Regions from separate parts of the Planococcus sp. TJ-301 genome, predicted to be linked through region 1. Evidence: predicted binding sites of a transcription regulator. Region 1 holds the regulator's gene; the other holds the start of a gene.
The links. Region 1 encodes CtsR, which represses protease genes until heat stress. Its sites were predicted from a motif close to ATGGTCAATAAAGGTCAAACA; they were not measured.

Region 1 (7,639 bases):
AGCCTGGAGGCGTTTCAAAATGTCCAAGCCGCGGCGGCCGCGTGTCCGTTTTAGCGTATCCGATGAATCCGCGATATGCTGCAATTCCGACAACACGAAATGTGGTACGACAAACGTACCTTCCATAAAACCGGTAGCTGAAATGTCCGCGATCCGGCCATCGATGATGACACTCGTATCAAGCAATTTATAGGACATGTTTTTTACAGGCTCTTCAGGTTCCGCCTTTTTATGGTTCGTCATAATGCGCTGAGGCGTCAGCATGCCGACCATTTCTTCCCGCTTCTTAAAGCCAACTTGGAACCCTAAATACCCGAGCACCACAGACAGAATAATTGGAGCTGCCGTAGCGACAATCGGGATATCGATGGTGTTCAAGGCGAATCCGATCAGGAAAGCCACCACCAATCCGATGATAAGCCCTACCGTACCGAACAATAGATCCGGAGTCGGTGCATGGAGCAATTTCTCTTCCATCCACCTCACAAATTTAACAATCGAATCCGCAAACAATAATGACAATAAAAAGAATACAAGGGCGCCGATCAAAGCAAATACGATGGCATTATTAATCCACGGGCTGTCGGGAATGGGAATAAGTTCAAAAACATAGGGCAAAAATATGATTCCGACGGTAGCGCCAATCAGTAAAAATAAAATCTGGATAATTCTCTTTAACATGGACTCCACCTCCTTTTAAATAATTATACACGTTTTGTAATGGAAACGCTGTGTTCGGCTTTACAGTAAAGAAAAAGAGGGCAATGCGCCCTCTTACTGCTGTGGGAATATTTCTTTCAATGCATCGTTGACACTTTCGACGCCGACTACCCGGATTCCTTCCGGATAATCCCAGCCTCCCAGATTCGAAGCCGGAATGATAGCGCGTTTAAAGCCGAGCTTAGCCGCTTCCTGAACACGCTGCTCAATGCGCGATACCCGCCGCACTTCACCGGTCAATCCGACCTCTCCGATGATGCAGTCATAGACGTTCGGCGCAATATCCCGGTAGCTGGAAACAATACTCGCCAGCACAGCCAAATCAATGGCCGGTTCATCCAGTTTGACGCCTCCGGCCACTTTGATATAAGCGTCCTGTGACTGCAGCAGCATACCCACCCGTTTTTCAAGGACCGCCATCAATAACGAAATCCGGTTTTGGTCGATGCCAGTTGCCATCCGTTTCGGATAATTGAAGCTCGACTGCGTTACCAGCGCCTGGATTTCTACCAGAATCGGCCGCGTGCCTTCCATCGAAGCGACGACGGTCGACCCTGCCGCTCCGCTCGAGCGTTCCTGAAGGAAGAGTTCCGACGGGTTCAACACTTCCACTAACCCGCTTTGCAGCATTTCAAAAATCGCGATTTCATTTGTCGAGCCGAAGCGGTTTTTGACGCTGCGCAAAATCCGGTACGTATGGTGCCGCTCGCCTTCAAAATAAAGCACCGTATCCACCATGTGCTCCAAAATACGCGGTCCTGCAATCTGCCCTTCTTTTGTAACATGGCCAACCAGGAAAATCGCGATATTTTTGGTTTTAGCAATGCGCATCAATTCGGCGGTACTTTCTCGCACTTGGGTCACACTGCCTGGTGCGGACGTCACTTCCGGATGATACACGGTCTGGATGGAATCGATAATGACAAAATCAGGTGCCACATCTTCAATTGTATGATTGATCAGTTCCAGATTCGTTTCCGCATAAATGAATAATTCCGGCGACGCAGCGTCTAAGCGCTCCGCGCGCAGCTTCGTTTGGCGGATCGATTCTTCTCCCGAAATATACAATACCCGGTTGCCATTATTCGCAAGCATCGCAGACACTTGAAGAAGCAGCGTCGATTTTCCGATCCCCGGATCACCACCAATGAGCACGAGCGAACCCGGCACAATGCCGCCGCCGAGAACCCGGTTCATCTCGCCCATTTTCGTATCCACCCGCGGTTCATCCTGCGTTTCGATTGAGTTGATCGGTGTGGCTTTTTGAGGTACAGAAGCCGAATGCTGGAATGCGCCGCGCGTACCTTTAGGCACTGCCATTTCGACTTCTTCCACCATTTGGTTCCACTCGCCGCAGTTTGGGCATTTGCCCATCCATTTCGCTGATTCATAGCCGCATGATTGACAGATGAATTTCGACTTTTTCTTAGCCATGACTCTCTCCCTTTCCATATAAAAACCGCCCGCCGAAAATCCGGCGAGCGGAATGATTATTCTTTTATTCCTTGATATCCGCCGTTGTGCGAACGATAAATTCGTCATTTTCTACATCGAATACGATATGTTGCCCCGCAATTGCCGTACCTTTCAATAATTCTTCAGACAAGCGGTCTTCAACGTGTTTTTGAAGAGAACGGCGAAGTGGGCGGGCACCATATTCCGGATCATACCCTTCCTTCGCGATTTTTTCAAGCGCAGCGTCTGTCAGTTCCAAATCAATATGCTGTTGTTTCAAACGATCGACCAATTGCTGGGACATCAAGTTGACGATTTTGCGCAAATCTTCCCGTTCAAGAGAATGAAACACAATCATGTCGTCAATACGGTTTAAGAACTCCGGACGGAAAGCTTTTTTCAATTGGCCCAGCATTTTCGCTTTCATGTCCTTGTAATCCGTTTTCCCGTCCTGCAAATTGAATCCTACGTATTTATTGTATTTCAATTCTTCCGCACCAACATTGGATGTCATGATGATCACCGTGTTGCGGAAATCGACGCGTCGGCCTTTCGAATCAGTCAAACGTCCATCTTCGAGAACTTGCAACAGGATGTTGAAGACATCCGGATGCGCTTTTTCAATTTCATCTAGTAATATCACTGAATACGGTTTTCTACGGACTTTCTCCGTCAATTGGCCGCCTTCTTCATACCCGACGTAGCCCGGAGGCGAACCGACAAGGCGTGAAGTCGAATGTCTTTCCATATACTCGGACATGTCAATGCGGATCATCGCTTCTTCATCTCCGAACATCGCTTCTGCCAAAGCGCGGGCAAGTTCCGTTTTACCGACACCCGTAGGCCCAAGGAAAATGAACGAACCAATCGGGCGTTTCGGATCTTTCAAACCTGCACGCGCACGGCGGATCGCTTTGGAAATCGAAGTCACGGCTTCTTCTTGTCCGATTACGCGATTGTGGAGAAGATCTTCCAAATTCAATAATTTTTCAGTTTCTGTTTGTGCCAATTTAGAAACTGGAACGCCTGTCCACATAGAGACGACCGCTGCAATATCCTCAACCGTCACTTCAGACTCTTCTTTGCCTTGCTTTTCTTTCCACTCTTTCTTTGTTTTATCCAATTGATCTTTCAGCTTTTGCTCGGCATCGCGCAAAGAAGCAGCTTTTTCGAAAGCCTGGCTTTGGACAGCCGCATTCTTCTCATTGCGGGCAGATTCCAAGCGATCTTCCAACTCTTTCAAATCAGGTGGAGTCGTATACGAACGAAGACGGACTTTAGAACCCGCTTCGTCAATCAAATCAATCGCTTTATCCGGCAAGAAACGGTCAGAAATATATCGGTCGGACATGACCGCTGCCGCTTCAATAGCTTCGTCTGTAATTTTCACTCGGTGATGCGCTTCGTAACGGTCACGCAACCCTTTAATGATTAGAATGGATTCTGCCACTGTTGGCTCATCCACTTGAATCGGCTGGAACCGGCGCTCAAGGGCGGCATCTTTTTCGATGTATTTTCGGTACTCGTCCAATGTAGTAGCACCGATGCACTGCAACTCTCCGCGTGCCAATGACGGTTTCAGAATGTTCGAAGCATCAATTGCCCCTTCCGCTCCGCCTGCACCGATCAATGTATGAAGTTCATCGATAAACAGAATGACATTGCCCGCTTGGCGAATTTCGTCCATCACTTTTTTCAAACGATCTTCAAATTCACCGCGGTATTTCGTACCGGCAACAACGGTCCCCATATCAAGTACCATAACACGTTTGTCGCGCAGCGTTTCCGGTATTTCATTATTGACAATCTGCTGTGCCAATCCTTCGGCAATCGCTGTTTTACCAACACCTGGCTCACCAATCAACACCGGATTATTTTTCGTGCGGCGGCTCAACACTTCGATTACCCGTGTAATTTCCTTGCTGCGCCCAATGACCGGATCCAAACTGCCTTCGCGCGCCACTTGAGTCAAGTCGCGTGCCAGGCCATCAAGAGTCGGTGTATTCGCAGAAGCATTTGGGCTGCTTCCTGTATTTGAAGCCTGTTCGTTGCTTCCCAATAGCTGAAGCACTTGCTGGCGAGCTTTGTTCAAGCTGACGCCTGCATTGCCAAGTACCCGCGCAGCAACTCCTTCACCTTCGCGTATCAAGGCAAGCAGCAAATGCTCGGTCCCAATATAGGAATGGCCAAGCTTGCGTGATTCATCCACCGATAACTCGATGACTTTCTTCGCCCTCGGAGTATAATGGACAATCGGCCCTACATCTTTTTCGCCGACACCGACCAGTTCTTTAATGCCTTCTTCGATTAGTTGTGTATTAACATCAATTGCTTCTAGAGCTTTAGCAGCTATGCCGCCGCCCTCACGAATCAATCCAAGCAAAATATGTTCGGTCCCAATCGATTCGTGTTTCATGCGGATGGCTTCTTCTTGAGCTAGTTGAAGAACTTTTTGTGCGCGTTGTGTAAATCGATTAAACATCATGCAAAATCCTCTCCTTTGTTAGTTACACTATCCTTATTCAAACGCTCGCGGAATAATTTTGCGCGGGCAATATCTCTTTCAGTCGGCTGTAAAGGGCTGCCTGAATACTGCTGCAAAAATGCCGGCTGCATAAAAATCATCAATTCATTTAATATCGACATATCGATATCTTTAATTAATTTTAAATCGATGCCCAATCGGACATTCGATAAGCAAGTCGCCGCTTCCTCTGTAGACAACAATCTTGCATTGGCTAACGTACCGAGAGAGCGATACACCCGGTCTTCCAAAGCGACCGGCGAATTATTCAAAATCGCATCCCTCGCCCTGCGTTCTTGTTGAATGATTTGGTCGGTCATACTTTCCAAGTCTTGCAAAATTTCATATTCTGACTTGCCAAGCGTCATTTGATTGGAAATCTGGTATACATTGCCCAGCGCTTCGCTGCCTTCTCCGTAAATACCTCTCACAGCCATTCCTAAACGTGAGATTGCCGGAACGATCCGCGCGATTTGCTGTGACATTGTCAACGCTGGCAAATGCAGCATGACTGAAGCTCGCATTCCTGTTCCTGTATTAGTCGGGCAACTGGTCAAATAACCATATTTTTCGTGAAACGCATACGATAAATGCTGTTCCAATAGATTATCCAGGTCATTGGCCACCTGATACGTTTCTTTCAAATGGAACCCAGCCCGTAAACTTTGAATCCGCAAATGGTCTTCTTCATTTACCATTATACTAAGCTCTTCATTTTCCGAAAGAAGAACTGCGCCGGAATGGCTTTCCTTCACTAAGTATGGGCTGATCAAATGCTTTTCAATCAACACCTCTCGCTGGAGAGGAAGGATTTCCTGTATATCAATATGGGTGAATTCCAAGTTCAATTTACGTCCTTGGTCTATCAGCACCGATGAAATCGCCTTGTCTACTTTTAATGCTTCGTCTTCTGAAAACGAGTAAGGAAATTTAAAATCGCTTAAGTTACGGGCTAGCCGTATCCGGGTGCTCATTGCGATATCTGCATTTTCACTATCTGTTTCCATCCAACTGCTAGCTTTAGGCTGCAGAAAACGATCAATTTCCATCCGCCTCACCCCCTACAAGTTGGAGAGTAAGAGCCCTTACCTCATCACGCAGTTTTGCCGCTTCTTCAAAATCCTCATCGGCAATAGAAACTTGCATCTGTTTTCGTAATTCTTCTATCTCTTTTTTTATCTTTAAGGTACTGCCGTAAGCAGAAGGTATTTTACCTTCGTGCCTATAATTTCCATTATGGAGTCTCTTGAATATATTATCTAAATGATCTTCAAAAGCTTCGTAGCAAGTAGCACAACCGAATTTTCCGATTTCCATGAATTTAGAGAATGTGAATCCGCAATTCGGGCATACAGCTACTTCCTTTTTGACTGGATTAACAGAGGTTTTTTGGTTTGGAAACCAATTGGACAATAATTGGTGAATGGCCATAGGATCTTGCTCAAAAGTATAATTTAGATTATGGCTTTCAGCAGCACAGATTGGGCAAAGGTTGCGTTGGATTGTATTGCCATTCACATTTTGTTTGACGATCACAGAAGCCGGCCTTTTCCCGCATTGCTCACAAAACATTTGATCACCTCTCAAATACTCGACTGATATTTCAAAGTAAATAACATAGCGATTAGAATTCTCGCTCTTACCTCATCACGCGTCGGCAACGGCAGAAGCAGCGTCGCGCGATCGCTCGCACTCAGGATTAATTTCGCTTCCCTTTTAGAAATGATATCCTCGTTTAATAGCCTAAAAACAATATCTTCTGCCATGCTTTGAGAGGCACCTTGCTCCAAGCGTTTAATAACATCGGAAAGAACATCGGATTTCGTATGAAGCGTGATGCGCTTAATGCGGATATATCCGCCACCGCCTCTTTTGCTTTCTACGAGATAGCCGCGATCCGCTGTAAATCGAGTATTTATCACGTAATTTATTTGCGAAGGGACACATTGAAATCTTTCGGCGATTTCATTGCGTTTGATTTCAATATAGTCTCTTTCGCTTACTTCTATAATCCCTTTTAAATACCCTTCAATTATGTCCGAAATATTCCGCATCGCCATCACCTCTCAGGTACCTAATTAGTCTTTAATTGACTTTGACTATATTTGACTTAATTATACACTAAGCTTTTTAAGGATTTCAAATTCTACGATTTGAATAATACAATCAAAAAATGTCTCGAGACTAATTATCCCCGAGACATCATAAGTTATTCTTTATCCATAATCCGCTTTACAAAATCCTTAGTGTGGCTGGAAATCGATTTCGTATCTTCTTCGCAATATTTCGTTTTCCATTTAGTGCCTTCCCGCCAAACTTCTACGACATCTCCTTCAGCCACATCGTGTGTAAAATCGGAGACTGGAAAAGTAAATTGATCATCTTGTTTATTCAATGGAGTGAGCAGCGCAGTTCTTTTATCAATTGTTTCTACTTTATATAAACCTGGTTTCATGCATATCACCTCATTATCAGTTTTCCCAATGCGTGACGTTGTTAATCATTATGGTGCTTATTTTTAAAAATCTTATGATAAATTTCATCATTCAAGCTTTTAAAATTTTGAAAACAATTTGTTTCGATAACTTATGAAAAGGTGGGAAGTTCTTAGAAAATTTTAGAATAGAGGTTTTAATTTTCTTATTTCTATCCCTGTCTTTCAAATCCGGACACAAAAACTCTACCCTTCTGACAATTGTGCTATATATGACAATGAAGGTACATTTTAATTTATTCAATTGAAAAATCTATTAAAATTTCGATTTATTCTTTATGGCATTCATGCCACTATTGCAATAGCGAATAACTTTTGATCAAAGGACCGTTAGGCGCTCAGTGATCCGGACAATGTCCAGACGCACAAAAAAACCGCTGCCGGTTAAGGCAACGGTTTTCTTTCTCTAGACCAGCGACGTCCTACTCTCACAGGGGGAAACCCCC
Region 2 (7,639 bases), on a different contig from region 1:
CCGGGCCGCCCCTTCATCAGTGACGAGCACCGTTCCCTTGGCTGCAATTTTGCAATACGAGAGAATTGCCTGTGCTTTTGAATGCCCTCCGGCTACTGCCAGGATGAATGCGGCATTTTTGACCTGCTCCAATTGAATTCCCGCTGTACGGATGCGATAAACCACTTCTCCTTGATCGTTGAAGTAGTAGCCGAATGCTTCGCTTACTGCACCGCCGGAACGGATATGCTCCACTTCCTCGCTGGAAGATTTGCGCTGCAATGCAATTTCCTCGGCATTGCCGATTCCGTGCACCACGATATCCGTCCGGTCGTAACTGTCCATCATGTCTTTGATGACCGGTTCGCGCAGCATCATTTCGAACGCTTCCGCGCTGAGATGATCCGGCAGATAGAGTGTCTTGACCGAGCCAGCAGTTTTTGCGGCAAATGCCGATGCAATCGTATTGGCCTGGTGGAGGACATCCTCGCCCAGTCCGCCGCGTGCAGCAACAAATTGGAGCGCGTTGTCTTTCCTGTCAGCGGATAATTCTTTCGAGATGGCCGCCATCGTGCTGCCGCCGGTCACCGCAACAATTTTGTGTTGAGCAAACCTGGATTCAAGCAGCCGGGCAGCTTCTTTGCCGATATCGCCTTTAACAGCCGGCATTTCATCACTGTCCTGCGGCACGATGTGCACGCGCGCTATTCCCAAAATGGATTTCAATTGCTGCTCCATGTGTGAAAGTCCGGAAACTTCACGCATGAATTCTTTTAATGCTTCCAGAACAGCTGCACCTTGAAGAGTGACAGCCATTCCAGCGGTTTTTGCTTTTATCAGCTGCTGACTACGCAACAAATCAGTTTCATTGCGGATATCGCGTTCTTTCATACCGGCAAGTTCGCTAAGTGCGCGCCTGCCAATCGGCTCTTCTCTCTGGATAGCCTGCAAAATTTGATAACGTTTTTTCAGGAGGTCGGTCATTTCCGGCACGAGCTTGTTCTGCGCTTCCGTTAATGGATCCATTAATTCACTCCTTACGCATGGGACATTTTTCGTCCCGATACTTTTTTTCTGTCCCACTTATTTCATTTTAGCTGAGCTTTTCAATAAATGCAAATAAAAAGAAGCGTTAAAGTTCTAACGCTTCCAATAATTCAATATATCCGACATTGCCATAGATGATCGTTTCGCCATTGCGCTCAATCACCGGAATCATCAGCATGTATTTTTCATGCAAGGCGTCGTCGCTTTCGATGTCCACTTCCGTCCAGTCGATATTAAAATCCTCCTGGACCAGTTTTAGCATTAGCTTAGCCTCATCGCATAACGGACAATTTGCCCGCGTGAATAACGTAATCATGTTCACCCTTCTTTCGTTGCCATCTTTGTCCAGCTCCGCCGCAGGAAGAAGCAGGGCCAAAAAAACCTGTTCCGGCATCTTCGTTTTCTGGTAAAGAAGCAGCCTGTGTTTCGGCCGGTTCACTCCTCCAATTATATTCGGCAGCCGCTTTCTGGTAAAGTGTCGGGCAGATATTTTGGTTAGCTTGGCGGGATATTCTACATGCAATTACAGCAGCAAAAGAAAAAGCAGCACACCTTTTCCAATTTACTGGAGTAGGCGTGCTGCTTTCATTTTATGCCCTCGGAAGGAATCGAACCTCCATCTCAAGAACCGGAATCTTACGTGTGATCCATTACACTACGAGGGCAAATCGTTATTAGCGACTTTTCTATTATATACAGAGATACAAAACATTTCAAGCTTGTTTTTTCAATTCGTTAGATTTGACCTTCATTGACCATCATGTGTATGATATTATTACAGCTGAAGAAGATTTCAGTATAGTTAGCCAATACCTTATTATGAGGAGGAAATTACCTATGAATTTAATTCCAACAGTAATTGAACAAACGAGCCGCGGCGAACGTGCCTATGATATTTACTCACGTTTGCTGAAAGACCGCGTTATCATGCTGGGCAGCGGAATTGACGATAATGTTGCAAACTCTATCGTCGCGCAGCTGCTGTTCCTCGAAGCTGAGGATCCAGATAAAGATATTTCGATCTACATCAACAGCCCTGGCGGCAGCATCACAGCCGGTATGGCGATTTATGACACAATGCAGTTCATCCGTCCGGATGTCCAAACTATCTGCATCGGCATGGCCGCTTCTATGGGTGCTTTCCTATTGGCAGCAGGCACGAAAGGCAAACGCTATGCTTTGCCGAATGCTGAAGTCATGATTCACCAACCACTTGGTGGAGCACAAGGCCAAGCGACAGAAATTGAGATTGCCGCAAAACGCATCTTATTCCTTCGTGAAAAATTGAACACGATCTTGTCAGAACGCACTGGCCAATCTTTGGATGTCATTTCCAAAGATACAGACCGCGATAATTTCATGACTGCAGAGCGCGCGCTTGAGTATGGTTTGATCGACCAAATCATCACTCGTAGCAAATTGCCTCAGCACACTAAAGAAGATATCTAAACAAAAATCCCGCAGCTTTTCGATGCTGCGGGATTTTTTTGTGTGGTAGAGAAACTCTTGTTAATCTTTTCATTTCGCTCTAGGCGGACGCGTTCCGCGGGCCTGGCTTCAGTCTCCGCCTTCCGCTTCATTCAAAGGTCCTTCTTAATAGCAAATCATTTCACTTTTTAAAATCATGAAAGATAAAATTTCTGCAATTTCTTCATGCTATCCAGATATGTAGCAAAACAGCTTCGACTCCCGCGGGGCAGCGTAGCGACGAAGCAGCGCAGCGCTGCAGGAGCATATGTTTTATCGGGGCTGTTTTGCGGAATATCTGCACCTATACCCCCTTTACCATTTAAAGAGTAAGCAGCTTTCTCAACACGTTGAAAAAACCCCGCAAGCCTCGAAGGCTGCGGGATTTCTTATGCTTCTTTTTCGATTAGGGATGACAATGCATTTACTGCTTTCTCTTCATCCGATCCGTCTGCTGAAATGGTTACATTCGTGCCTTTGCTGATGGCCAGGCTCATTATGCCCATGATGCTTTTCGCGTTAACCTTCTTTTCGTCTTTTTCCAAATAGACATCCGCGTTGTAGCGGTTGGCTTCTTGGACGAACAAAGCTGCTTGCCTTGCTTGCAATCCGGATTTCAATTGGACTTCCACTTGTTTCTCTACCATGCTGTCCCTCCTCTAAAACGTAACTGGACTTAATCATATATGAAAGATTGGCGCGGTGCTACCGGCCAATCGTTTCTCCTTTTCTCAATTGCTCCGCGATTTCATCGATTTTGCGCAACCGGTGATTGACACCCGATTTACTCACATTGCCGCTTGAAACCATCTCTCCAAGTTCCTTCAGTGTAACATCTTGATACTCAACGCGCAGTCTGGCAATTTCCCGAAGGCGTTCAGGCAACTGGTCAATGCCAATTACTGAGTCGATAAAGCGGATATTCTCGACTTGCCGCAGCGCCGCGTCAATCGTCTTGTTTAGGTTTGCGGTTTCGCAATTCACCAGTCGATTGACGCTATTGCGCATATCCCGGATAATGCGGACGTCCTCGAATTTCAATAATGCCACATGTGCTCCGGCGATACTAAGGAAATCTGAAATCTTTTCTGCTTCTTTTAAATAAGTTACAAAGCCTTTTTTCCGTTCAATGGTCTTGCTGTTCAAATGAAAGTGATTCATCAGCTCGACCAGTGAATCCGCATGGTCTTTGTAAAGCGAGTAGATTTCAAGGTGATAGGAAGAAGTTTCCGGATTATTGACAGATCCCCCCGCCAGGAAAGCACCTCGCAAATAAGCGCGCTTGCAACAAGTCTTTTCGATCAGGCTTTTATCAATTTCATGCTGAAATTGGAAGCCTTCCGAAATAATAGCCAAGTCCTCCAGGACATGCTTCGACCCTTCCCTGATTCTGCAGATATAAATATTGTTCTTTTTCAGGCGCATTTTTTTCCGGACCAGCAATTCGACCGGATATGTTGGATAAAAACGTTTCAAGAAGGTATAGATGCGCCGCGCAATCGCTGCGTTTTCTGTTTGTATATCAAGGCTCAACTGCCGATTCGAAAACGACAAAGTCCCATTCATGCGGATTAAAGCAGATAGCTCGGCTTTGCCGCAGCAATCGTCCACTTCAATTTGGGTCATTTCTTTTTTTGTTTCGGAAGCAAATGACATGCCGTCCCCCCTCTCCTCACATCAAAAATACAGATGCTTCGGTGTTTCTTTTTCGAGGCCTCCGGCGTATTCAAACAGCCACTGCGCCACTTTCATCGGTTCGTGCCGAACGGCTTTTCCGAATATACTGGTAATGTTTTGTTTGTAAACCTCAAGGCCCATTTTCTCCAGTTCTTCCTCGTCGCACTCAACTGGCGATGCCAGTTCTCTCTTATAGCGCTCCGCAACCGTCAACGGCACTTGGATCTTATCGAGCAAAATTGCATCCAAAAATGGTTTTTCTACATGTGCATATAGGGCTTTAACATGATCTGAGGCGGTATAGTTATATGTTTCCCCAGCCTGGGTCATTAAATTGCAGATATAAATCTTCTTCGCTGTCGAAGCCATCAAAGCTTGTTCAATGTCCTTGACCAAAAGATTTGGCAATATGCTTGTATACAAAGATCCCGGGCCAATGATAACAACATCCGCTTTGCTGATGGCAGTGATTGTGTCTGGCAGCGTTTTGACGTCATGCGGTTCTAAGAACACGCGCTTGATTGGCTGCAGGTACATCGGAATCTTTGATTCCCCACTGACAATTGTGCCGTCTTCGAACTCAGCGTGCAGCGTCACCAATTGATTGGCCGCTGGCAGCACTGTGCCGTTGACATTCAATACCCGGCTCATCTCACGAACAGCATGCGAGAAGTCCCCAGTAATTTCAGTGAGCGCGGCAAGCATCAAGTTGCCGAGTGAATGCCCATCCAAATCCAGGGACTGTTTAAAACGGTATTGGAACATTTCCGCGACGAGCGGTTCAGCATCAGATAATGCCGCCATCACATTGCGAATATCTCCTGGCGGCGGAATATCCAAATCATTGCGCAGCCGGCCAGAGCTTCCGCCGTCGTCAGCAACGGTCACGACCGCTGTTAAATCGAGCGGAAACATTTTCAAACCTCTTAATAACGTGGAGAGGCCAGTGCCTCCTCCAATGATAACTACACGCTTCCGGCGCAAAGAATCTTCCATGCACTCAGCCCTTTCTTGTTTTAACATCACGGTGCGTAACAATCGTCTTATAATTTTCAGCTAATAATTTTCCATAGTATTCAGCCAATGTTACCGAGCGGTGTTGGCCGCCTGTGCAACCGAACGCGATGACAAGCTGTGCCTTGCCCTCGCTTTTGTAGTGGGGAATCATGAACTCAAACAGGTCGGTCAATTTATCGATCAAGGTTTGGGTTTCGCTCCATTGCAGCACGTAATCCGATACAGGCTTATCGAGCCCGGACAACGGATTCAGTTCTTCAATATAATATGGGTTCGGCAAAAAGCGAACATCGAATACTAAATCTGCATCGATTGGCATTCCATGCTTAAAGCCGAACGACATGACGTTGACCGTGAATACGTTACTGGTCTTGGTCGCGAAATCCTTCATGATCCGTTCTTTCAGCTCACGCGGTTTCATCGTTGACGTGTTGTACATGTATTTCGCACGGCCCTGCAGATCCGTCAGCATGTCCCGCTCTTTTTTGATGCCTCCGAGCACTAAGCCTCCGGGCGACAGTGGATGCGAACGCCGTGATTCTTTATAGCGGCTCACGAGCGTCTGATTGTCAGCGTCTAGGAACAAGATGGTCACGGAAACTTTCGGTTCTTTCAAAAGGTTATCGATGGCGTCCACCAGGCTGTCGAAGAAATCTCCGCCTCGCAGATCCATGACCGCAGCCACACGCTTCATCGACTTTCCTGAATCTCTCATCAATTTGATGAACGTCAGCAATAAAGCAGGCGGCAGGTTATCAATCGTGAAAAAGCCGAGATCCTCAAAGCTTTGGATTGCCACGGTTTTGCCCGCTCCTGACATGCCGGTTATGATGATCAATTCAGTTTCGTCGTTATTATGATTTTCCATTCAGGCGTGTCACCTCTTCTGTTGAAATTTGTATGTGCTCAGCCAGCAGCTGAAATTCTGGGGTGTAGTGGAACGTGCCGTATTGCATGCCCGCCTGGTGCACCGCAAACTGAAGGTTGGTGCGGTCCCCTTCGGCCATTGGCAGAAACGCTAAGCTTTCAACCGGATGCCATTCAAGCAGCCCTTCGCGCGTTTCTTCGAAAGTTTTTCCTTCTAAGCCGTGTGCAACGAACGTAAACAACATCCATTCATCCACAATCCGGCCTTCGTCATGGATCATCATCGTGTAAATTCCTTTTAAATGCGTATTCAATGGCGTTGCGCCCGTTTCTTCAATAAACTCACGGATTGCCGCTTCGTAAATCGATTCACCGGTTTCCATTTTCCCGCCCGGTGCAACGTACCAATCGCGCCGAGGTTTTTTTAATAATAAGACTTGTCCGTTGCGGACAACTAGTAAATTCGCTATTCGCTGCACTATCGACACTCCGTATCTTTTGTAAACTCTCTCCATTATACATCTATCCTGGTGTGTCATGCAAAAAAAGAAAAGCGGAAAGAGCCCGTTAGCTTCGACAGGCATAAGACAGGCTGGCGAAGCGGCGCTTTTTGCCGCACAGCCGGCATGGCTTATGACCCGAGAAGCTGGCTCTTGCAGCTAGACAAAAAGAAAAGCGGAAAGAGCCCGTTAGCTTCGACAGGCAAGTTCTGGCCAAATCCATTTGGCCAGAACTTTGCGACGAAGCACGAAGTGCTGCAACGCATTTTAATGTCTCGAAGCTAGCGAAGCGATGCAACGGTTTTTCATGTCCCGAAGCTAGCGCAGCGTTGCAGGGACAGAGACAGGAGCAATGGGTTTTTGATGAACTTTCGAAGCGGCTCTATTACAGTGGCGTTTGGAGCCAGCTACCTCTAAGTTTCCGGTGATTGCTTTCTTAACACGCACCAATTCGGCGTTGACATGCCCTACAAAGAAATTAACAAGCACTAACAAGCTGTCAACATGAACTGTTTATAATTTAACCGCCACTAGCCCAATAACGCTATTTCACGCCTATGTTCAAAAGGATAATTCTGCACAAAAAAAAGCCGCTCCCCGGAATCTCCGGAAAGCGGTCTATCAAAGTATTCTATAAAAAGGGGGTCAATTTACTCTTCCTATATTAGCACCACTTCATGACAACGGTGTGACAATGCCATTAAGAAGTGATTAAAATCACGCTTTTTGGCCGATTTTTTCAACCAATTCTTCAATATAATGCTGGGAAGCCTGTGCTGCGATACTTCCGTCACCTGTAGCGGTCACTACTTGGCGCAGCATTTTGTCGCGGACGTCTCCCGCTGCGTAGATTCCTGGAATACTTGTTTCCATTTTTTCATTGGTTACGATATAGCCTTGGTCATTCAAAATGCCAAGCGAAGCAAAAGGTTTTGTCAATGGCAGCATGCCGATGTAGATGAACACGCCATCCGCGTCGAATTCCTGTTCACTGTCATCTTTCGTCGAAACAAGTGTGACGCTTCCGACTTTGCCTTTTTCATCATTGATCTCTTTTACTGTGTGGCTCCAAATAAAATCGATTT

Region 2: the regulator CtsR is predicted to act here: its motif matches at 1,765-1,785, upstream of clpP (ATP-dependent Clp endopeptidase proteolytic subunit ClpP).

What each region holds. Positions count from the first base shown of each region.
Region 1 is NZ_JBZDOH010000006.1:34-7,672, reverse strand. Features, by position in the region: gene AC4EHJ_RS16275 (PIN/TRAM domain-containing protein) at 1-681, opposite strand, end outside; gene radA (DNA repair protein RadA) at 775-2,154, opposite strand; gene AC4EHJ_RS16265 (ATP-dependent Clp protease ATP-binding subunit) at 2,219-4,660, opposite strand; gene mcsB (protein-arginine kinase McsB) at 4,657-5,748, opposite strand; gene AC4EHJ_RS16255 (UvrB/UvrC motif-containing protein) at 5,738-6,235, opposite strand; gene AC4EHJ_RS16250 (CtsR family transcriptional regulator) at 6,283-6,753, opposite strand; gene AC4EHJ_RS16245 (hypothetical protein) at 6,909-7,154, opposite strand; partial or broken rRNA gene rrf (5S ribosomal RNA) at 7,603-7,639, opposite strand, start outside.
Region 2 is NZ_JBZDOH010000004.1:95,894-103,532, reverse strand. Features, by position in the region: gene AC4EHJ_RS15240 (sugar-binding transcriptional regulator) at 1-1,005, opposite strand, end outside; gene AC4EHJ_RS15235 (glutaredoxin family protein) at 1,112-1,465, opposite strand; tRNA gene AC4EHJ_RS15230 (tRNA-Arg) at 1,620-1,691, opposite strand; gene clpP (ATP-dependent Clp endopeptidase proteolytic subunit ClpP) at 1,864-2,475, shown strand; gene AC4EHJ_RS15220 (HPr family phosphocarrier protein) at 2,883-3,140, opposite strand; gene whiA (DNA-binding protein WhiA) at 3,199-4,149, opposite strand; gene AC4EHJ_RS15210 (gluconeogenesis factor YvcK family protein) at 4,171-5,166, opposite strand; gene rapZ (RNase adapter RapZ) at 5,171-6,055, opposite strand; gene AC4EHJ_RS15200 (NUDIX domain-containing protein) at 6,042-6,533, opposite strand; gene trxB (thioredoxin-disulfide reductase) at 7,272-7,639, opposite strand, start outside.